DNA from 2 places in the Yersinia sp. 2541 StPb PI genome. Region 2 is predicted to be linked to the other one. Evidence: predicted binding sites of a transcription regulator. Region 2 holds the regulator's gene; the other holds the start of a gene.

Region 1 (9,849 bases), 1.2 Mb from region 2:
GTGTATGGCAAAACGTCCGACCATGTGTTGGGGCTACGTGCCATATTGCTGGGTGGAACCCTGCTTGATACCCGCGCCATGCCGACGGCATTGGCACAAACGATTGCGCAAGAGGACTCTGTAACCGGCCGTATTTATCATACGGTGCTGCATCACTGCCGTGAGCAGCGCGCGCTGATTCTGGAGAAATTCCCCCAATTAAACCGTTTCCTGACCGGATATGATTTACGCCACGTGTTTAGTGATGACCTGCAAACCTTTGACCTGACCCGAATTTTAACCGGTGCAGAGGGCACGCTGGCCTTCATTACTGAAGCGACACTGGATATAACACCGCTGCCTAAAGTTCGCCGTCTGGTGAATGTAAAGTATGACTCCTTCGATTCCGCTCTGCGTAATGCCCCGTTTATGGTGGAAGCCAAAGCACTGTCAGTGGAAACTGTGGACTCTAAAGTTCTTAATCTGGCCAAAGAAGATATTGTCTGGCACTCAGTAAAAGAGCTGATTACCGATATCCCTGATAAAGAGATGCTGGGGTTGAATATCGTTGAGTTTGCCGGTGATGATAAGGCACTGATCGATAGTCAAATGGAGGCACTTTGTCAGCGCTTGGATGACCTGATGTCTGCTCAGCAAGGCGGCGTTATTGGTTACCAGATTTGCAGTGAGTTAGCGGGTATTGAGCGCATCTATGGTATGCGCAAAAAAGCGGTTGGTTTGTTAGGCAACAGTAAAGGCCAGGCTAAGCCCATTCCGTTTGCGGAAGATACCTGTGTGCCACCACAACATTTGGCCGATTATATTGTCGAGTTCCGCCAACTGCTTGATAGCCACAATTTGAGCTACGGCATGTTTGGTCACGTGGATGCGGGGGTATTACATGTACGCCCAGCGCTGGATATGTGCGATCCACAGCAAGAAATGCTGATGAAACAGATATCTGACCAAGTGGTGCAACTGACGGCGCGCTATGGCGGCTTGCTATGGGGCGAGCACGGTAAGGGTTTCCGTGCAGAATACAGCCCTGACTTCTTTGGTGAAGTGCTTTACCACGAGTTGCGGCGCATTAAATCCGTTTTCGACCCGGATAATCGCTTAAATCCGGGGAAAATATGCTCACCGTTGGGCAGTGATGCGCCAATGATGAAAGTGGATACCTCAGATAAACGCGGTACCTTGGACCGGCGTATTCCGTTAGCAGTAAGAACCTCATTCCGAGGTGCGATGGAATGTAATGGTAACGGTCTGTGCTTTAACTTTGATACACGTAGCCCGATGTGCCCGTCGATGAAGATTACCGGTGACCGTATTCATTCACCAAAAGGCCGGGCAACGCTGGTGCGAGAATGGTTACGGCTGCTATCTGAGCAAGGGGTTGACCCCATTGCACTAGAGAAAGGGCTGGCGACCAAACGCCCCAGCCTGCGTGGTTTGATTGAGAAAACCCGTAATACCTGGGCTGCCAGTCAGGGGGATTATGATTTCTCTCATGAAGTCAAAGAGGCGATGTCAGGTTGTCTGGCATGCAAAGCTTGCTCGACGCAGTGCCCGATAAAAATTGATGTACCGGGCTTCCGTTCCCGCTTCCTACAGTTGTATCACACCCGTTATCACCGTCCACTGCGTGACTATGTGGTGGCTGGAGTAGAGAGTTATGCGCCGTTAATGGCCAAAACCCCAAAAGTGTTTAACTTTTTCCTCAAACAGCCGTGGGTCAGGGAGCTAAGCCGGAAAAGTATTGGTATGGTGGACTTACCGATGCTTTCTAGCCCAACGTTGAAGCAATCATTATCCGGCCATTATGCCAGTACTATGACCCTTGAGCAGTTGGAGAAACTGTCTGAGTCAGAACGCCACCAGCATGTGCTGATCGTGCAGGATCCCTTCACCAGTTACTACGACGCTCAGGTGGTGGCGGATTTTGTTCACTTGGTCGAAAAACTGGGCTTCAATCCCGTGCTGTTGCCATTCTCACCCAACGGTAAAGCGCAGCACATTAAAGGTTTCCTGCAACGTTTTGCTAAAACGGCCCGTAAGACGGCAGATTTTCTTAATCGCATTTCGTTACTGGGGATGCCAATGGTTGGGGTTGATCCGGCGCTGGTTCTTTGTTATCGCGATGAATATAAAGAGATTCTTGGTGATGCGCGCGGTGACTTTACGGTGCAATTGGTGCACGAGTGGCTACAGATGGCTCTGGCTGACCTGCCAGAGCAGCAGATGAGTGGCGAATCCTGGTACCTGTTTGGGCATTGCACCGAAACCACGGCACTACCTGCCAGCAGCCAGCACTGGGCAGCAATATTCTCCCGTTATGGTGCCAAACTGGAAAACGTCAGTGTCGGGTGTTGTGGCATGGCCGGAACTTATGGTCATGAAGCGAGGAACATCGATAACTCGTTGGGTATTTACGCGTTATCCTGGCAACAGGCGTTACAAAAGTTACCGGGTAAACGTTGTTTAGCCACAGGTTACTCTTGCCGGAGTCAGGTTAAACGTATTGAAGGCAATGGACTGAGACATCCGTTACAAGCTTTGCTTGAGCTGGTTTAACCTACGAGCTGACTATGCTATTTACTTCGTGCTACTTGCCGCCGCCTCGCAGAGGCAAAGCCCAAGGATGGGCTGAGTAATCAGAACAGCTATTGCTGCTGTAATTTCAACAACCAAGGGGAAAAGATGCTGTGGAAACGCACCGCAACGCTGGAACAGTTAAACCAGCAATGCCAGGGCTGTATGGTTGGGCATTTGGGCATTGAGTTTACCCGCCTCTCTGATAACGAAATAGAAGCCACGATGCCAGTAGACCAGCGGACGACTCAACCTTTCGGTTTACTTCATGGTGGTGCGTCGGTGGTGCTGGCGGAGTCGCTCGGTTCGATGGCCGGATATCTGTGTACCACCGAAGGCCAGCAAGTCGTGGGGTTGGAGATTAATGCTAACCACCTGAAAGCAGTACGTTCCGGGAAAGTTCGGGGTTGCTGTCGGGCCATTCATATCGGCCGCAGCCATCAGGTGTGGCAGATTGAGGTGTTTGATGAAGAAGACCATCTGTGTTGTACCTCGCGTTTAACCGTCGCCGTGTTGTCCCGATAAGGTCATTCCCACACCAAATTACACGTGATTACCTGACTCAGGGCCACCAATGGCCCTGAGTGACGTCAGCAGCTCATGGCACTTGCTGCAGCTCCCTTCAGACAGTTTCATTTAGCCGATAAATGCGGCGAATCTCTATGATAGGTTTCCCCTGTGAGGGTTTTCAGCTAAAGTTAAAATAGAAATAGGTATTTTTTATGAATGTTTTAAATACTCAGCGGCTGACTGCGATTAGCCCTTGATATAGTAAGGGATTCGAGCGTCACCGAGGAATTTATTCATTTATTTCAGGGTGATAAAAGTGCACTTTTTCCTCCAGACCTCTTCGGCCATCGCAGCATGCTTACTCGTTGCCGCCTCATTCGAGGTTCAAACGGCACTTTTCTTAATATCCCTGCAAAACAAACGGTTGAAGTGATAATTATTATCACTACCATTGTAAATAATCTGTGTTGATTCTCCAATAATCAGCCAGCAAATTGTTAACCTGAAAAGATCAACCTAATGGGTGATTGCGAAATATAAGGTAGGGCATATGCAACAGGAATCAGTCGGGACATTTTCACTCGACGAGAATGTCTGGCAGGGCGTGACGATAACAGAGAGCGCTGCCGCACAAATTACACGACTCATGCAGCAAGATCCGCAAATTAAAGGATTGCAGCTTGGCGTGAAACAATCCGGTTGTGCGGGGTTTGCTTATGTAATGGATATGGCTAAAGAGCCCGCCAGCGACGCTCTGGTTTTCGAACAGGGCAGTGCCAAACTCTACGTACCGTTAAAAGCGATGCCGTTTATCGATGGCACCGAGGTGGATTATGTCCGCGAAGGGCTAAACCAGATTTTTAAATTTAATAATCCTAAAGCTCAGCATTCCTGCGGGTGTGGCGAGAGTTTTGGCGTTTGAGCGATGTAAACGAAATGACACGAAGCAATGTAGAGGTTCCAGATGATGTGCAGGCTTGGGTCAGCGATGGTCGTTACAAAGAAGGCTTTTTTACCCAGCTTGCGACTGATCAGTTAGCGAAAGGCCTTAGTGAAGATGTCATTCGCGCCATTTCAGCGAAACGTAATGAGCCTGAATGGATGCTGGAGTTTCGTCTTGGTGCTTATCGCAGTTGGCTCGAAATGGAAGAGCCTCACTGGCTGAAAGCCAATTATAAAAGTCTGGATTATCAGGACTACAGTTATTACTCCGCGCCATCCTGTGGCAGTTGTGATGACAGTTGTGATTCGCAACCCGGTGCAGTGCAGCAATCGTCTGCGGACAGTGCGGCACCACGTGATCTGTCTGAACAGGCGATGAATGAGTACCTCACCGCAGAGGTTGAATCTGCCTTTGCTCAGCTAGGGGTTCCGGTGCGCGAAGGGGCCGAAGTAGCAGTAGACGCTATTTTTGACTCAGTTTCGGTTGCGACCACCTACCGTGGGAAATTAGCCGAACAAGGGATTATTTTCTGCTCATTTAGCGAAGCTATTCAGGAATACCCGGATTTGGTACGTAAATATCTGGGGTCGGTGGTACCGGCTAAAGATAACTTTTTTGCCGCGCTAAATGCGGCGGTGGCTTCTGATGGCACTTTTGTTTATGTGCCAAAAGGTGTGCGCTGTCCGATGGAGTTATCCACCTATTTCCGTATTAATGCGGCTAAAACAGGGCAGTTTGAACGCACCATTCTGATTGCTGACGAAGACAGTTATGTCAGCTATATCGAAGGGTGCTCAGCGCCAGTGCGAGACAGCTACCAGCTACACGCTGCGGTCGTTGAAGTCATTTTGCACAAAAATGCTGAAGTGAAATATTCAACGGTGCAGAACTGGTTCGCCGGTGCTGATAGCACTGGCGGTATTCTTAACTTCGTGACCAAACGTGCGTTGTGTGAAGGTGCGGGTTCAAAAATGTCATGGACTCAATCTGAGACTGGCTCCGCTATTACTTGGAAATATCCAAGCGTTATTTTACAGGGTGATAACTCAATCGGTGAGTTCTTCTCGGTGGCACTAACGAATGGCCACCAGCAAGCTGATACCGGTACCAAGATGATTCATATTGGCAAAAACACCAAATCAACAATTATTGCCAAAGGGATCTCTGCTGGGCATAGCCAGAACACCTACCGTGGTTTGGTGAAAATCCTGCCCGGTGCGGATAACGCACGTAACTTCACGCAATGTGATTCGATGTTGATTGGGCCGGACTCCGGTGCGCATACCTTCCCGTATGTGGAAGTGCGCAATAACTCAGCCCAATTGGAACACGAAGCGACAACATCAAAAATTGGCGATGACCAACTGTTTTATTGCTTGCAGCGTGGTATCAGTGAAGATGATGCCATCTCAATGATTGTTAACGGATTCTGTAAAGATGTGTTCTCCGAACTGCCGCTGGAGTTTGCCGTCGAAGCACAGAAACTGTTAGCCATCAGTCTGGAACACAGTGTCGGTTAAGTGTGAGTTGAAACACGCATTCGCAGAGTTTTGCGCTCTGGCGCACCAAGGAACCCTATGTTAAGCATTAAGAATTTAAAAGTCAGTGTTGAAGGTAATGAAATCCTCAAAGGTTTGGATCTGGAGATCAAACCCGGTGAAGTGCACGCCATCATGGGGCCAAACGGCTCAGGGAAAAGTACATTATCTGCCGCGTTGGCGGGGCGTGAAGAGTATGAGGTGACCGAGGGGCATATAACCTTTAAAGGGAAAGACCTGCTGGAGTTGGACCCAGAGGATCGCGCGGGTGAAGGCGTATTTTTGGCTTTTCAGTACCCAGTGGAAATTCCGGGTGTCAGTAACCATTTCTTCTTGCAAACTGCCGTCAATGCGGTGCGTAAATATCGCCAGCAAGAGCCATTGGACCGTTTTGATTTCGCTGATTTCATTGAAGAAAAAATTGAGTTACTGAAAATGCCGGCTGACTTGCTGACCCGTTCGGTTAATGTGGGCTTCTCCGGCGGCGAAAAGAAACGTAACGATATTCTGCAAATGGCGGCACTGGAACCCTCGTTATGTATTCTGGATGAAACCGACTCTGGGCTGGATATTGATGCGCTGAAAATTGTCGCTAACGGGGTTAACTCGCTACGTAACGAAAACCGTGCATTTATTATTGTGACTCACTATCAGCGTATCCTTGATTATGTAAAACCCGACTTTGTGCATGTGCTGTATCAGGGGCGGATCATTAAGTCAGGTGATTTCACATTGGTAAAACAGTTGGAGGAGCAAGGCTATGGCTGGCTTACCGACCAACAGTAAAATGCTGGAACAGCAGCATCTGCAACAAAAACAGCGCAGTGATGCACTGAAACAATTCGGTCAACTGTTTAATCTGCGCCAGCATGGCCATTCAACACAGGCCAGTGCGCACTGGCAACAGGTGTTACAGTTGGGTTTCCCGAGCTTTAAACATGAAGACTGGAAATACACGCCACTGGAACGTTTGCTGGTCAATAATTTCAGTTTCGCCAGCCCTGCGCAGGTGACGGCTAGCCAACGCGATGAACTGTCGTTGGTGCAAGATGCTCATCGTTTAGTCTTTATTGATGGCCGATATGCACCTGAACTCAGTGATATTGAGTGTGGCCCTTATCAACTGACCAACCTGAGTGGAAATACGCAGTTTCCTCCGGCGATCCAGTCTGAGGTGTTTTTGCATCTGGCGGAAAGTCTGGCGCAGGAAAGTCTGCATATCCGATTGCCGGTGGGGAAACACAGTGAGAAGCCGCTCTATCTGCTACATATCAGCTCAGGCAATGATTCTGACGTTGTGAATACCAGTCACTACCGACACCATCTGGTGATTGAAGCTAATGCACAGGCTGAAGTGATTGAACATTTCGTCAGTCTGAGTGAGCAGCCTCACTTTACCGGCGCACGGCTTACCATTGAGGTAGGTGATAATGCTGAACTACGCCATTGTAAGTTGGCATTTGAAACCCCTCACAGCTATCACTTTGCCCATAATGATCTGGTATTAAGTCGTGATGCGCGGGCGCGTAGTTATAGTTTCCTGCTGGGTGCCGGGTTGACCCGTCATAATACCAGCGCCCAGCTGAACGGCGAAGGTGCTACGTTATCCATTAATAGCTTGCTGCTCCCGATAGGGCGCGAAATCTGCGATACCCGCAGCTATCTGGAGCACAACAAAGGTTATTGTGAAAGCCGCCAGTTACACAAAACCATTGTGCGTGAACGGGGTAAAGCTATCTTTAACGGCATGATTAAAGTGGCTCAACATGCATTAAAAACTGACGGCCAGATGACCAACAATAATTTACTGTTGAGTAAATTGGCTGAAGTTGATACCAAGCCACAGTTAGAGATTTATGCTGATGATGTGAAATGCAGTCATGGTGCGACGGTTGGGCGCATTGATGCGGAACAGCTTTTTTATCTGCAATCGCGCGGGATTAATCAGGCTGATGCGCAACAGATGATTATTTTTGCCTTTGCAGCCGAATTGACGGAAGCCATTCACAGCGATGCCATTCGCAAAGTGGTGCTGGCGCGGATTGCTGAGCGCTTAGCCGGAGAATCGCTATGAGTTTCCCTATCGAACAGGTCAGAGCTGACTTTCCACTGCTGAGCCGTCAGGTTAACGGCCAGCCGCTGGCCTATCTGGACAGCGCCGCCAGCGCACAGAAGCCACAAGTGGTCATCGACAGGGAGCTTAACTTTTATCGTGAGGGTTATGCCGCAGTCCATCGTGGTATCCATACCCTAAGTAGCGAAGCGACCCAACAGATGGAAGCGGTGCGCAGCCAGGTTGCGGGTTTTATTAATGCCGCCTCGGCTGAAGAGATTGTTTTCGTTAAAGGGACTACCGAGGCCATCAACCTGGTGGCTAACAGTTATGGCCGTCATTTCCTGAGCGCCGGTGACAGCATCATCATCACTGAGATGGAGCATCACGCCAATATTGTGCCGTGGCAGATGTTAGCAACTGACTTGGGTGTTGAAATTCGTATCTGGCCGCTGACGGCGACCGGGGAACTTGAGTTGGCGGCATTGGCGGGCTTGATTGATGATACCACCCGGTTGTTGGCGATTACTCAGGTTTCCAATGTATTGGGGACCGTGAATCCCATACAGCAGATTGTTGCTCAGGCTAAAGCTGCTGGTCTGGTGGTGCTGGTGGATGGTGCGCAGGCTATCATGCATCAATCGATAGATGTGCAGGCATTGGATTGTGATTTTTATGTCTTCTCCGGCCATAAACTTTATGGGCCGTCAGGCATTGGTATTTTATACGGCAAGAGTGAACTGCTACAACACATGCCGCCATGGGAAGGGGGCGGTTCGATGATCAAAACCGTTAGCCTGACGCAAGGTACCACTTTTGCTGATGCGCCATGGCGTTTCGAGGCTGGTTCACCCAATACCGCAGGCATTATGGGGCTGGGTGCGGCAATCAGTTATGTTACTGATGTTGGACTTGCGCAGATCCAGCACTATGAGCAGTCGCTGATGCAGTATGCCTTGGAGCAACTGGGTCAGGTAAACAGCCTGACACTTTATGGCCCGCAAGCCCGTGCCGGGGTTATCGCGTTTAATTTAGGGGTGCACCACGCGTATGATGTTGGCAGTTTCCTTGACCAATACGGTATCGCGATTCGTACTGGTCATCATTGTGCCATGCCTCTGATGGCGTTCTACCAGGTTCCGAGTATGTGTCGTGCCTCATTAGCACTTTATAATACCCGTGAGGAAGTAGATCGCTTGGTGGCAGGGCTACAGCGCATTGAAAAATTGCTAGGTTGAGTGCTATTAATAAGCGCCGTACCTAAAATCAACTACTACCACATTATTGATGCCGCAGGATGAAGCTCATTAATGCCAATGAGCTTACGCGTTCGTGTAATTTGGCGGGGCAGTGGGGCCTTAATCTCCTGCGGCATCAAGTACAAAGGGTATCAGGAAGCACGCTATGGCTGTTTTGCCAGATAAAGATAAATTGATTCGTAACTTTTCCCGTTGTTTGAATTGGGAAGAAAAGTATCTGTATGTGATCGAGTTGGGTGGGCAGTTGGCAGCGTTAACGGAACAGCAGCGCCAGCCGGAGAATCTTATTTCCGGTTGCCAAAGCCAAGTGTGGATTGCCATGACAACCTCTGATGAGGGCCAGGTGGTTTTTGCCGGTGACAGTGATGCGGCTATCGTTAAAGGGTTGGTCGCGGTGGTGTTTATCCTTTATCAAGGTTTAACGCCACAACAGATAATCGAATTGGATGTTCGGCCATTTTTTGCCGACTTAGCCCTGAGTCAGCACCTGACACCATCGCGTTCGCAAGGTCTGGAAGCGATGATCCGTGCTATTCGTATTAAAGCGGCAAGTTTAAAAACTCACTAATTCATGCCAACATTTTGTGCTTTATTCCTCGGCGGTTGACCATTTTTGCGTCATGGGTCACAGTCTTAAAATGGTGGAATTTCAGCAGGTTAAATCGGCTTTCTTGCTGGATAAAGCATAATAAATTACTTTGTAACACCTTGATTTCTAGAGATATAAATTGCCTTTATAATAATGGCTGTTACTATATGTTGGCCTTATAATTGGCTGCTAGAATTAACGTAGATATACCCGTCATCTTTCAAACTGCTGGTGTGTTGGCTGCTCTCATCCCCCCGAATCACTTACTTGCGTAAGCTCAGCGGGATTCATTTGTTTGCCGCCTTCCTGCAACTTGAAATCTATCGGGTATAGCCGTGTAAACCGAATTTGAAGAAGTGATGTAGGAACTAAGCATGAAACGTGCA
Region 2 (9,849 bases):
TGTATTTCCTGTGGAAAAATTGTGCAAAAAAGAACGAATTAGCACAATCTAATCACAGTAAAGCATTGTCGTTGCTCAGTTGGCTGGGGTATTATGGCGCGCTCTAATTTTGCTGCGGACTTCGGTCGCTGTTCACAGATCGTAACCGGTGCAAATGCAAATTCAGGCTGCTGGTATATAGGTTATTCAATGCGCTCAAGCTATGTTCTCAACCTGAAACATGTAAACCGAATCGTCAGACAAGGCTTCGTTACGCTTTCTGATGTAAATCCCTTGTAGTACTGCTACCTATGGCAAAAGAACAAACGGATCGCACAACGCTGGATCTGTTCGCAGATGAACGCCGTCCGGGGCGTCCGAAAACAAATCCATTATCACGTGATGAGCAGCTTAGAATTAATAAGCGAAATCAACTACGGCGCGATAAAGTGCGTGGCTTACGACGCGTGGAACTGAAGATTAATGCCGATGCCGTCGATGCTCTCAACAGCCTTGCAGAGCAGCGTAACATCAGCCGTAGTGAGCTGATTGAACAAATGTTGCTGGCTCAATTAGCCCATTCACAAGAAGGGTTTTAACCCTATCGGTTACCACGACGGCGTGGCGTAATCACTTACGCTACGCCGTTTTTACTTTACCCCGCTCATACTGAAGTCACCGGGCTGTTAGCGGTTTTTAGAATGTTTCCCAGTTTGCGTTGTTATCCACTCTCGCGCTGGCAGGTGCTGCGGTTAATGGATTTGCCCGTGTTTTCACTGCCGGTTTTACTCGTTCGTCATCTGCCTTTAGTTTAAACACGGCCACCGCCCGGTTTAACTGAGTGGCCTGCTCTTCTAGCGAGGCCGCAGCACGGGAAGCTTGCTGTACTAACGCGGCATTTTGCTGTGTCACACTGTCCATTTCTGCCACCGCTTGTCCGACCTGGCTAATACCTTTGCTCTGTTCATCAGATGCAGAAGCTATCTCACCCATTAAATCGGTCACATTGGTGATGGAACGAACAATTTCATCCATAGTAATACCAGCACTTTCCACCAAGGCCGAACCACTACTGACACGGCTAACCGACTCATTAATCAAGCCATCAATCTCCTTCGCGGCCTGTGCACTGCGTTGTGCAAGATTACGCACCTCGCTGGCAACCACAGCAAAGCCACGACCTTGTTCACCGGCACGGGCGGCTTCAACGGCTGCATTCAGTGCCAAAATGTTAGTCTGAAAAGCAATGCTGTTAATTACCGTCGTGATATCGGCTATTTTCCGCGAACTGGCTGAAATCTCATTCATGGTGTTAACCACATCTGCTACCAATATTCCGCCCTTTTTCGCGGTGGCGGAGGCATTCGCCGCCAGTTGACTGGCATGGTGTGCATTATCAGCATTGTGTTTTACGGTTGCGGTTAACTGCTCCATGCTAGCCGCTGTTTCTTCAAGCGCCGCAGCTTGCTGCTCAGTGCGGGATGACAAATCGGTGTTACCGGCTGAAATCTCGGCTGCACCATGATAGATCCCATCGGTGCTACTACGAATTGCCTGAACAGTATTCACCAAACTGGTTTGTACATCACGCAGCAGCGGGAATAACCGCCCAACACAGTTGCGACCAAAATCAGCAATAGGCAGACCAAGCTGACCAGAAGCAATCACGCGAAAATGCTCGCGAATATCGTCCAGTGGGCGCACCAGGTTGGCAACCAGATAGCGATCTGTTGCCAGTAAAATCACCAGACCGGCGATCAGCGCTGAGATAAGGGTAATGCTGCTCACTTTGGTCAAATGAGAGAATTGATCTTTAGCCACCCCGATAGCTTTTGATGCCGCCTGATTAAACTTTTCAGCCACTGAACCATACTGGCGACTCAATGCAGGTACCGTTTTTTTCGCTAAATCCTGATAAGCGGCGCTGTTATTGTCCATTGCAGCTTGATACAGCGGCGTAACCCCTTGTTCAATTAACCCACTCCATCCATCAATCACGCCGCTAACCAAAGCGGAGTCTAACTGTGCATGGTCAATAGTTTTAAATTCTGCCAACTTTTGTTTCAGGTTTTCCAATGCAACATGGGATGATTTCAATTCTTTGTCAGCATCCACGATATTACCGCTCTGGCGGTAATCTACTGAACGAGACAGACGTGTCACCATACGGAAATATTGATCCGTCCCCTGATTAACCAAATTCATATTTTCAACCAACACAGTATTCGCGTTGGAGGATTGTGTCAGTTGGTTGAGTGATAACAAGGTATAGGCCGATACACCGCCCCAGAGCAGACAAAATGCGCCAAGTACCCAAAGCAATGCCGCCCTGATAGTAATATTTTTTAAAAACTGCATGTTCGTTCCCCTTATATATCGGATAGTTATCGTTAGAGACTCTGGTGTTATTTGATGACCGAAAAGCAATAAAGGACGTTCATACAGCTAACGACAACTCCTTTGCCGGCAGACCTTCATCTGACGGGTTTCCCCCTGGCACCGCAAATTGCAACTATTCAGTTACACAACGGTTATCGGCAATGGAGTTATAAGGTTGAGCGACTCACAAAAATTTAATATCGCATAAACTTGATAAAAGCCTGATGGGGTTCTCTGGCATTATGTCGCCCTATACATGTGTTATAATATTGGGCAGAACGCTCAGTAATTTGCATAACTATTTGAATTTAAAAGGTATTTAGCTATATGGCAACTGTAGGCATTTTCTTTGGCAGCGATACTGGCAATACTGAAAACATTGCCAAGATGATCCAAAAGCAACTGGGCAAAGATGTTGCTGAGGTTCACGACATTGCCAAAAGCAGTAAAGAAGATTTAGAAGGCTTCGATATTTTGCTGATTGGGATCCCAACCTGGTATTACGGCGAAGCGCAGTGTGATTGGGATGATTTCTTCCCAACACTGGAAGAGATCGATTTCAATGGCAAGTTGGTGGCGCTGTTTGGTTGTGGTGACCAGGAAGACTACGCAGAATATTTCTGTGATGCGATGGGTACCGTGCGCGACATCATTGAGCCACGTGGTGCCGCAATCGTGGGCCATTGGCCAACCGCGGGCTACCATTTTGAAGCGTCCAAAGGTCTGGCGGATGACGACCACTTTATTGGTCTGGCAATTGATGAAGACCGTCAGCCAGAACTTACCAATGAGCGGGTTGAGGCATGGGTAAAACAGATTACTGAAGAACTGAGCCTGTCTGAGATAGTGGGTTAATCAAGCCTGTCGGAAACGCTATGGTCGTGTTCAACACTGCCGGGCGTTTCCGTTGCCTTTTATCCTTTTGAGCTGTGCTTTTTGTCATAACGTTGTTTTCTCTCTCTTTAGCTCCCATCCATGGTGAACAGCGCGTCCGGCTATCCGATTGTGCTTTGTTAAGCGGCCCACATATCCACATCTTCCTGCGCGCAAAATGAAAATAAACTGCTACAAATTTGTAACTTTATCCCTCGTCACTGTACACTTAAATGATGTGTTATCCCCATTCATCAATACACTGCATGATTAATCTTACAAAGTGTGCAATTATATCTTTGTTAACAACCACGGTTTTCATTTGGGGCTAGCAGTTCTATAATGAGACGTAATTGTAATTATTGCGCCACGGATGTCATAGGCTGAACAGCCTTAATTTGAAACGATAGTAACAGGACTGAATCCGCATGACTGACAACAACAAAGCCTTAAAAAACGCAGGCCTTAAAGTAACACTGCCCCGGCTTAAAATTCTGGAAGTGTTGCAAGATCCGGCGTGCCACCACGTCAGCGCGGAAGATCTTTATAAAAAGCTGATCGATATTGGTGAAGAGATTGGTTTAGCCACGGTTTACCGCGTACTGAACCAGTTTGATGATGCCGGTATTGTTACCCGCCACAATTTCGAAGGCGGTAAATCAGTCTTTGAGCTGACGCAGCAGCATCATCATGATCACTTGATTTGCCTGGATTGCGGCAAAGTGATTGAGTTTAGCAATGAATCCATTGAATCGCTTCAACGTGAAATTTCTAAACAGCATGGTATCAAGCTGACCAATCACAGTCTGTATCTGTACGGCCATTGTGAGACCGGTGATTGCCGTGAAAACGAGTCGGCACACGATAAAAGATAATGTGCTTTGAAAGCATTATCTTATAAAGATTTTAAGCACTGAATACACTACGGCTTATGTTTAATCCAGATTGATAGGTTCTACTGTTTGGTTAACATAAGCTATCAGCAAGATGGCCACCTTTCCCGTTCTATACCTGAGTATCTCTCGGTTGGGAGTCAGGTGGTCGTTCTTATTTATGTCCTTGATATTTATCCCCTTGGTACTGAAAGCCACTAGAGTGTTAGCGATGTTCTGGGTTCGTTCGCCTGCTAGCTATCTGCAACACCAATAACATTGGGTATCTATCCCGTTATTGTTCTTTCCTGAGTGACAAATTCACTGTTTATCGCCCCCATTTATTGACTCTCCCCCCTTTAGCGAGCTGCATCAATTTTACAGCAAAAAAAACCCCGGACCTGCCGGGGGAAAAACCATCAACTCAACTTCACTTAAATTTGTTTGGCCAAAAAATAAAGCAAACAGGAGATAACATTAGACACAGCTCGATATTACCAATTTTCAGACTTTAACCGACTCAGCACGGCTACTACGCTTACCGTCTGGGCTGGTGGAGCGGATCATCACCTCGCCACTCACGGTAGGTTTTGCCTTCGCATCATACTTCTGCCACTGCTTACCGCCATCAGTTGAATACTCGATAATCAGGCCCGGCAGTGAGATATTGGCTTCCAACTGCCCCGCCACAACCCGAGCACCGGGGACAGGCAGGCGATATGACACACCGGCTTTATCCAGTTTTGCCAGTTCACGTTGGCCCATGATGTTGGCAAAACGTTGCCAATCGATGTCCAACGCCTTGGTATCGACGCTATGCGTCTGGCCACCTTGATATTCGCGGCCCGCTTTGTAATCTTGCTCCCACGAAGCGCGATGCCAGGCACGCTCGGCCAATGGCAACATCCGCGGGAAGATCATGTATTCCATCTGCTCATCAGTGCGGACGGTTTCATTCCATGACTGACCCGAGATGCCATGTACACCCGGCCAAGGTTTATCGCTTTTCGCGCTAAAGTGATTACCATCGCGGTCCACTGAGGTCTCGGCATTCTGCGGCATGTTATCTGGTGCGAAGCTGAATACTTTCGCTTCGTCATTAAAGCGGGTTGCCCAGTAGTAACCGCGTTCATTCGGATTAACTTCATATGGCATATCGAAGTAGACATAATCTGGATTTGACGCGACCACTTCATAACCTTTATTGGCCCAATCATTGATTGAGTCAGCACCACCCCAATAGAGGGTATCCCAGAAGTTGACACCAACGCGTTTAGTGGCAAACGCTTTGGCGTCTTTGGCGTCTTTCAACCCATCCTGCCAAGCCTGCATCTTCTCGATGCCGTGAGCATTAACCAACTTACTGACTTCAATGGCAAAATAGCTGGAAAGATGTTCAACATCCTGCACCTTGCCTTGTTTGACCATATCCTGACAAACTTGTGATTTGGCCCAAGGTTTATCTTCAACACTCTTATCAATAATGCCTTTACCCGCTTCAATCGGCCCGTTTTTGTCCTGATAACCCGCACCCAAACGGATATTTTTCGCTTCATCGCCACCAAAGTGCCAGGTAGTCAGTGGCATACCGGCTTCTTTATGCATCTGCGCCATTTCGCCAATCACTTTATCGACAAACCGCTTAGAAGAGTCGAGGCATGGGTTGAGATAGCTTTTACGCTCATAGAACTGAACTGACGTGGTATTGGAATCATCAGTCGGGTCAAGCAGACGGAATTCGTTAGCTTCTTTTTCTTTGCCCTGTTTCATTAGATTGTTATAACGGGCTTCCATCGACACTACGGCTGCACGGGCGTGTGCTGGCACATCGATTTCAGGGATCACATCAATCTGGCGTGCTTTGGCATATTTCAGAATCTCAATATAATCATCACGAGTGAAATGGCCGCTACCCATATTATTGCTGTCTGGGCCAGAACCCAATTGCGGCAGCAAGCAGGTATTCTCCGTCAAATCGTGACAACGTTTGCTACCAACATCGGTCAATTCGGGCAAGCCTGGGATTTCAATACGCCAGCCTTCATCATCACTTAGATGGAAGTGGAATTTGTTCAGCTTATAAGCTGACATCTGATCAAGTAAGCGCAGCACTGCATCTTTGGTTTTAAAATTACGGCCAACATCGAGGAACACACCCCGGTATTCAAAACGTGGCGCATCTTTCGCCTCAAGAGTGGCAATAGTCTTAGTGCCGTCAGTCGGAACCAACGATAGAATGGATTGCAGGCCATAGAACACGCCGCTCGGATCAAAACCAATAACCTGTGCCCCTTTCTCGCCAATTTTCAGCTCGTAAGCACCGGAAACCGCTAAGTCACCTTTAAACGCGGCAGGTTGAATCACAGTTTTTATCGGGAAACCGGCTGAATTGGCCTTCAGACCCAGTAATTCGAAGCGCTGCTGAGCTGCCTCTGCGGCAGCTTTAGGCAATACACTCAGATCCAGCGCAACCCCGTGACTCAGATCCACATCCTGTTTATAGAGCTTAATCTCCATAGGCGTAGGGATTATTTGCCCACGCAAGTTAGCCACAGATAACGTTTTTACCGCTTCGTTTTTAACAAAGCGTGATTCCGGCGTCATCAGCACATTATTGTCATCTTTGGTGCGTTTCCACTGATCGCCAGTAAACTGTGTCAGATACTCATTGATATCTTCGGTATCGGTATTTTTTAGTACTTTGGGTTTAGCATCGCCAGCAGTGGCATACCAGCGCGGCATAAAGTCAGTGGCAAACAACTGCCAGTATTCGCCAGTAATAGGGATTTCAACCGCTTGATTGGCGGGGAATCCGGTGAATTTGGCGGTAGGTTCAATTTTATGCAAATCGCCCGTCAGATGCGTAATTTTAAACTGGCTATTATCGACGGTCAGAATCTGGCGGATACTATGGAAATAAATAGCCCAGTCTTGGCCGACTATCTCATCCCCGGTGTTGGTCAGAGTAATCATGACTTTATTACATGATGCCCAGTCGGCACCCAGTTTGGCGCAATCAACGCCATTTTCAGCAGCACGGTTATCCAACAATTTATAATTAACTTTCAATGTGCTGAGTTGATCAACAAGTTGTTGATTACGGGTATCAGCATTGGCATATCCCATCAAGCCAAAGGTTGCGGTTATCGCCGCTAAAGCATTTAATTTGAATTTATTCATCACTAACCTCATCCGTAATTAATAACTGCTGCCAAAACGGCTATTGACAGTATTGCTGCTGGCAGCGTTATTGTTAGCTCAATTGCCGTTATCCTGGTCACTTTTATCAGGACTATTATTTATCTGGGTTATTATTACTGCGTATTTCTTGCCACAGCTTCCCGCATTGCGCGTCATAGGCCTGACCATTACCGGTATGTGCAGCATCAATGCAACGCTGGTAATCCAATACTCGAACGGTCTCTTTCTCAGTAAAAGCCTGATGCGCTTTCTCTTGTTTCAGCACATCTAGCACCGCCTTGCAGGGGATCAATCTTTCTGGCGAACCTTCGCTGGCATTGATGCACGCGCTGTAGGCTTGTTTGAGTTTGCTATCTTCCGGTTGAACTGGGGTTTGTGGTGCGCAGGCACTTAATCCCAATACTGTGGTAATAATAAAAAGCATTTTCTTCATGGCGGGTGCTCCATTATGTCCCCGGGTTGGTTACCGGGGATGGCAATCAAAAAGTGGTCAACATCAGAAGATGGTAAAGGGTGCAATCACGATGAATTTAACGTCTTTTTCATCCTGGAATACGTTGCCAAAACCGCCGCCAAAGCTTGGAATATTGGTGTGGTTGTCATACATGGTGTAATGCAGTTTGAAGAGCGTGCCTTTCGCCCGGCCTTCTTGCAGAGTGTAGAGAACATCAAAGTTCCAAGCAGATTCTTTCAGACGCGTATTCTGGTCATAAATTGGGTTAGTACTTGGTTTTGCATCCCAGCCATACGCATAGGAGGTTCCCACTGACCAACCCGCAAGATTCCAGTTTTTCAGGTCATACATCACGCCACCAAACAGCGCTTTTTCGCCGTTGGCGTTGAAATCAGAGCGGGAATCCCACCAAACATCCAAACGGCCATTAGAGGTCGCATAGCCTGGCGTCATACGTTGCAGGAAGTAACCTTGGTTACCGTCAGCTTTGGCCCAGGTACCTTCAAGACGCAAGTCAAATGGCCCGGTGGTGTAGCCCAATGTCAGCGCTTGTAGCCAGGCTAATCCGTCATAGACGTCGTTTACATTGCTGGCACCGCCATCAACTTTATCTTTTGCGCCGTAGAACTGATAAGAGGTACGAAGATCATTGCCAGCCACCGGGAAGGCGTAAGAAGCCTTGGCGAAATACTGGTCCATGTAATCTTTTGCCTGGCCAAATGCCGCTTCCATCACCAGTTTGTTTTTGAAATCGTATTTAGCACCGATTGAGTGCAGGTAACTTACTCCGGTCTTGCCATCAGCCTGGCGGAAGTTGTACATATTCTGATACCAAGGTGCTTTATATTCATCAGTCCACATGTAAGACATGGACAAGGCACCGGCAGTATCAAAATCGAATTTGGCGCCACCTTCAGCCCCACGGTAGGTCCCTGGCATAAAGCTCCAGTGTGGTGCGAGCAGTGTCTGACCCGTTGGCTGGATATAACCACCCCGCGCCCAGAAATCACCTAACTTAAATTTGGCCGCGGCTTTATAAACACTGACGCCACTCTTATCACCGGTCCATTTCTCATCCCAACGGGTTTTAGCGTCACTGAAACCAATTTCGTTTGGCGCTGCCGGGCCACTGTTGGTCATTTCAACTGCGCCGAAAGCAGCCAAGTCAATACCAAACATGTCAGCCGCATAACCGGAAGAGAAATCCAGATTGGCGTTAAAGGTAGAATGGTGCAAGTTGGCGACATATTTGCCGTACTCCGCACTCCCTGGCGTTAAATCTTTACGGTCACGCTGACGCTGCCAATAATAAATCCCACCGGTCAGTGACGAATCATCAATAAAGCCTTTAGCCTTGGCCTCTGGGGCTACCATGAACCCCGTTCCTAACAATGCACCCGCGACTGCGAGCGCCAGCGTTTTACGTTTAGCACCGTGCGTAACCATATGAAAAAATTCCTCTTTGACATCACATTTAAAGTGCGTTGCCTGTGTCCACCACAGCTCACAGGTTTAGCCTCAAAAAAACCCTAGTGGGTAAAATTTTTGCTGGGGAGAAATAACCACCAGCCATTACTGCTAAAAAACTTCTGTTGCGAAAAACAACCGCTCTGTAGATTGCTGCTGCCACACAGACTATTTTTCGCGACGCGAATTATCAATTAAAAATAACGCTAATTATTCAAAGTATGACAACGAGCACATAACTGTGAAAAAATATTACAGAGTTCACAAAAGCTTTAAAAACAATGCATAACGTCATATTCTTAATTATAAATCTTCTCTCATTGACATATTGAATGGTTTCAGCCGATGCAATAAAGCCTGCGTTTTCTCTCCATGAAATAGGGATTTTTCCTCAGTTAATTCGTAAAGCGAATATTTAAGAAAGACTTACAGACAGCCGCTTTGTTGCTAAAAAAAGGAGCAATATGTCGACATTGACCAGGGGATAAAACGCAGAAGTGGAAAAGAGAAAGGGAGTCATTAGTGTTTAGTACAATAAACAATTTCAGTTTTATTTCTAATAAACCTAGTGTGCAACCAGACAACGCACAGCTATCTGGATGAACTTACGCAGTCATGTGATTT

What was found. Region 2 encodes Fur, which represses iron uptake genes when iron is present. Its sites were predicted from a motif close to ATAATAATGAGAACNACTATCAA; they were not measured.
Positions count from the first base shown of each region.
Region 1: sufA (Fe-S cluster assembly scaffold SufA) is a predicted target of Fur. The motif match lies at 3,511-3,533, and genes of this name have one in related genera.

Region 1 covers NZ_JAZGQB010000001.1:2,110,108-2,119,956, forward strand. Annotated here, with positions in the region: gene ydiJ (D-2-hydroxyglutarate dehydrogenase YdiJ) at 1-2,553, shown strand, start outside; gene V1953_RS09370 (hotdog fold thioesterase) at 2,680-3,096, shown strand; gene sufA (Fe-S cluster assembly scaffold SufA) at 3,632-4,003, shown strand; gene sufB (Fe-S cluster assembly protein SufB) at 4,018-5,544, shown strand; gene sufC (Fe-S cluster assembly ATPase SufC) at 5,602-6,348, shown strand; gene sufD (Fe-S cluster assembly protein SufD) at 6,323-7,636, shown strand; gene sufS (cysteine desulfurase SufS) at 7,633-8,853, shown strand; gene sufE (cysteine desulfuration protein SufE) at 9,020-9,442, shown strand; gene V1953_RS09405 (L,D-transpeptidase family protein) at 9,838-9,849, shown strand, end outside.
Region 2 covers NZ_JAZGQB010000001.1:3,290,238-3,300,086, forward strand. Annotated here, with positions in the region: gene ybfE (LexA regulated protein) at 291-578, shown strand; gene V1953_RS14880 (methyl-accepting chemotaxis protein) at 676-2,337, opposite strand; gene fldA (flavodoxin FldA) at 2,686-3,213, shown strand; gene fur (ferric iron uptake transcriptional regulator) at 3,660-4,106, shown strand; gene V1953_RS14895 (beta-N-acetylhexosaminidase) at 4,608-7,283, opposite strand; gene chiQ (ChiQ/YbfN family lipoprotein) at 7,399-7,737, opposite strand; gene chiP (chitoporin ChiP) at 7,801-9,204, opposite strand.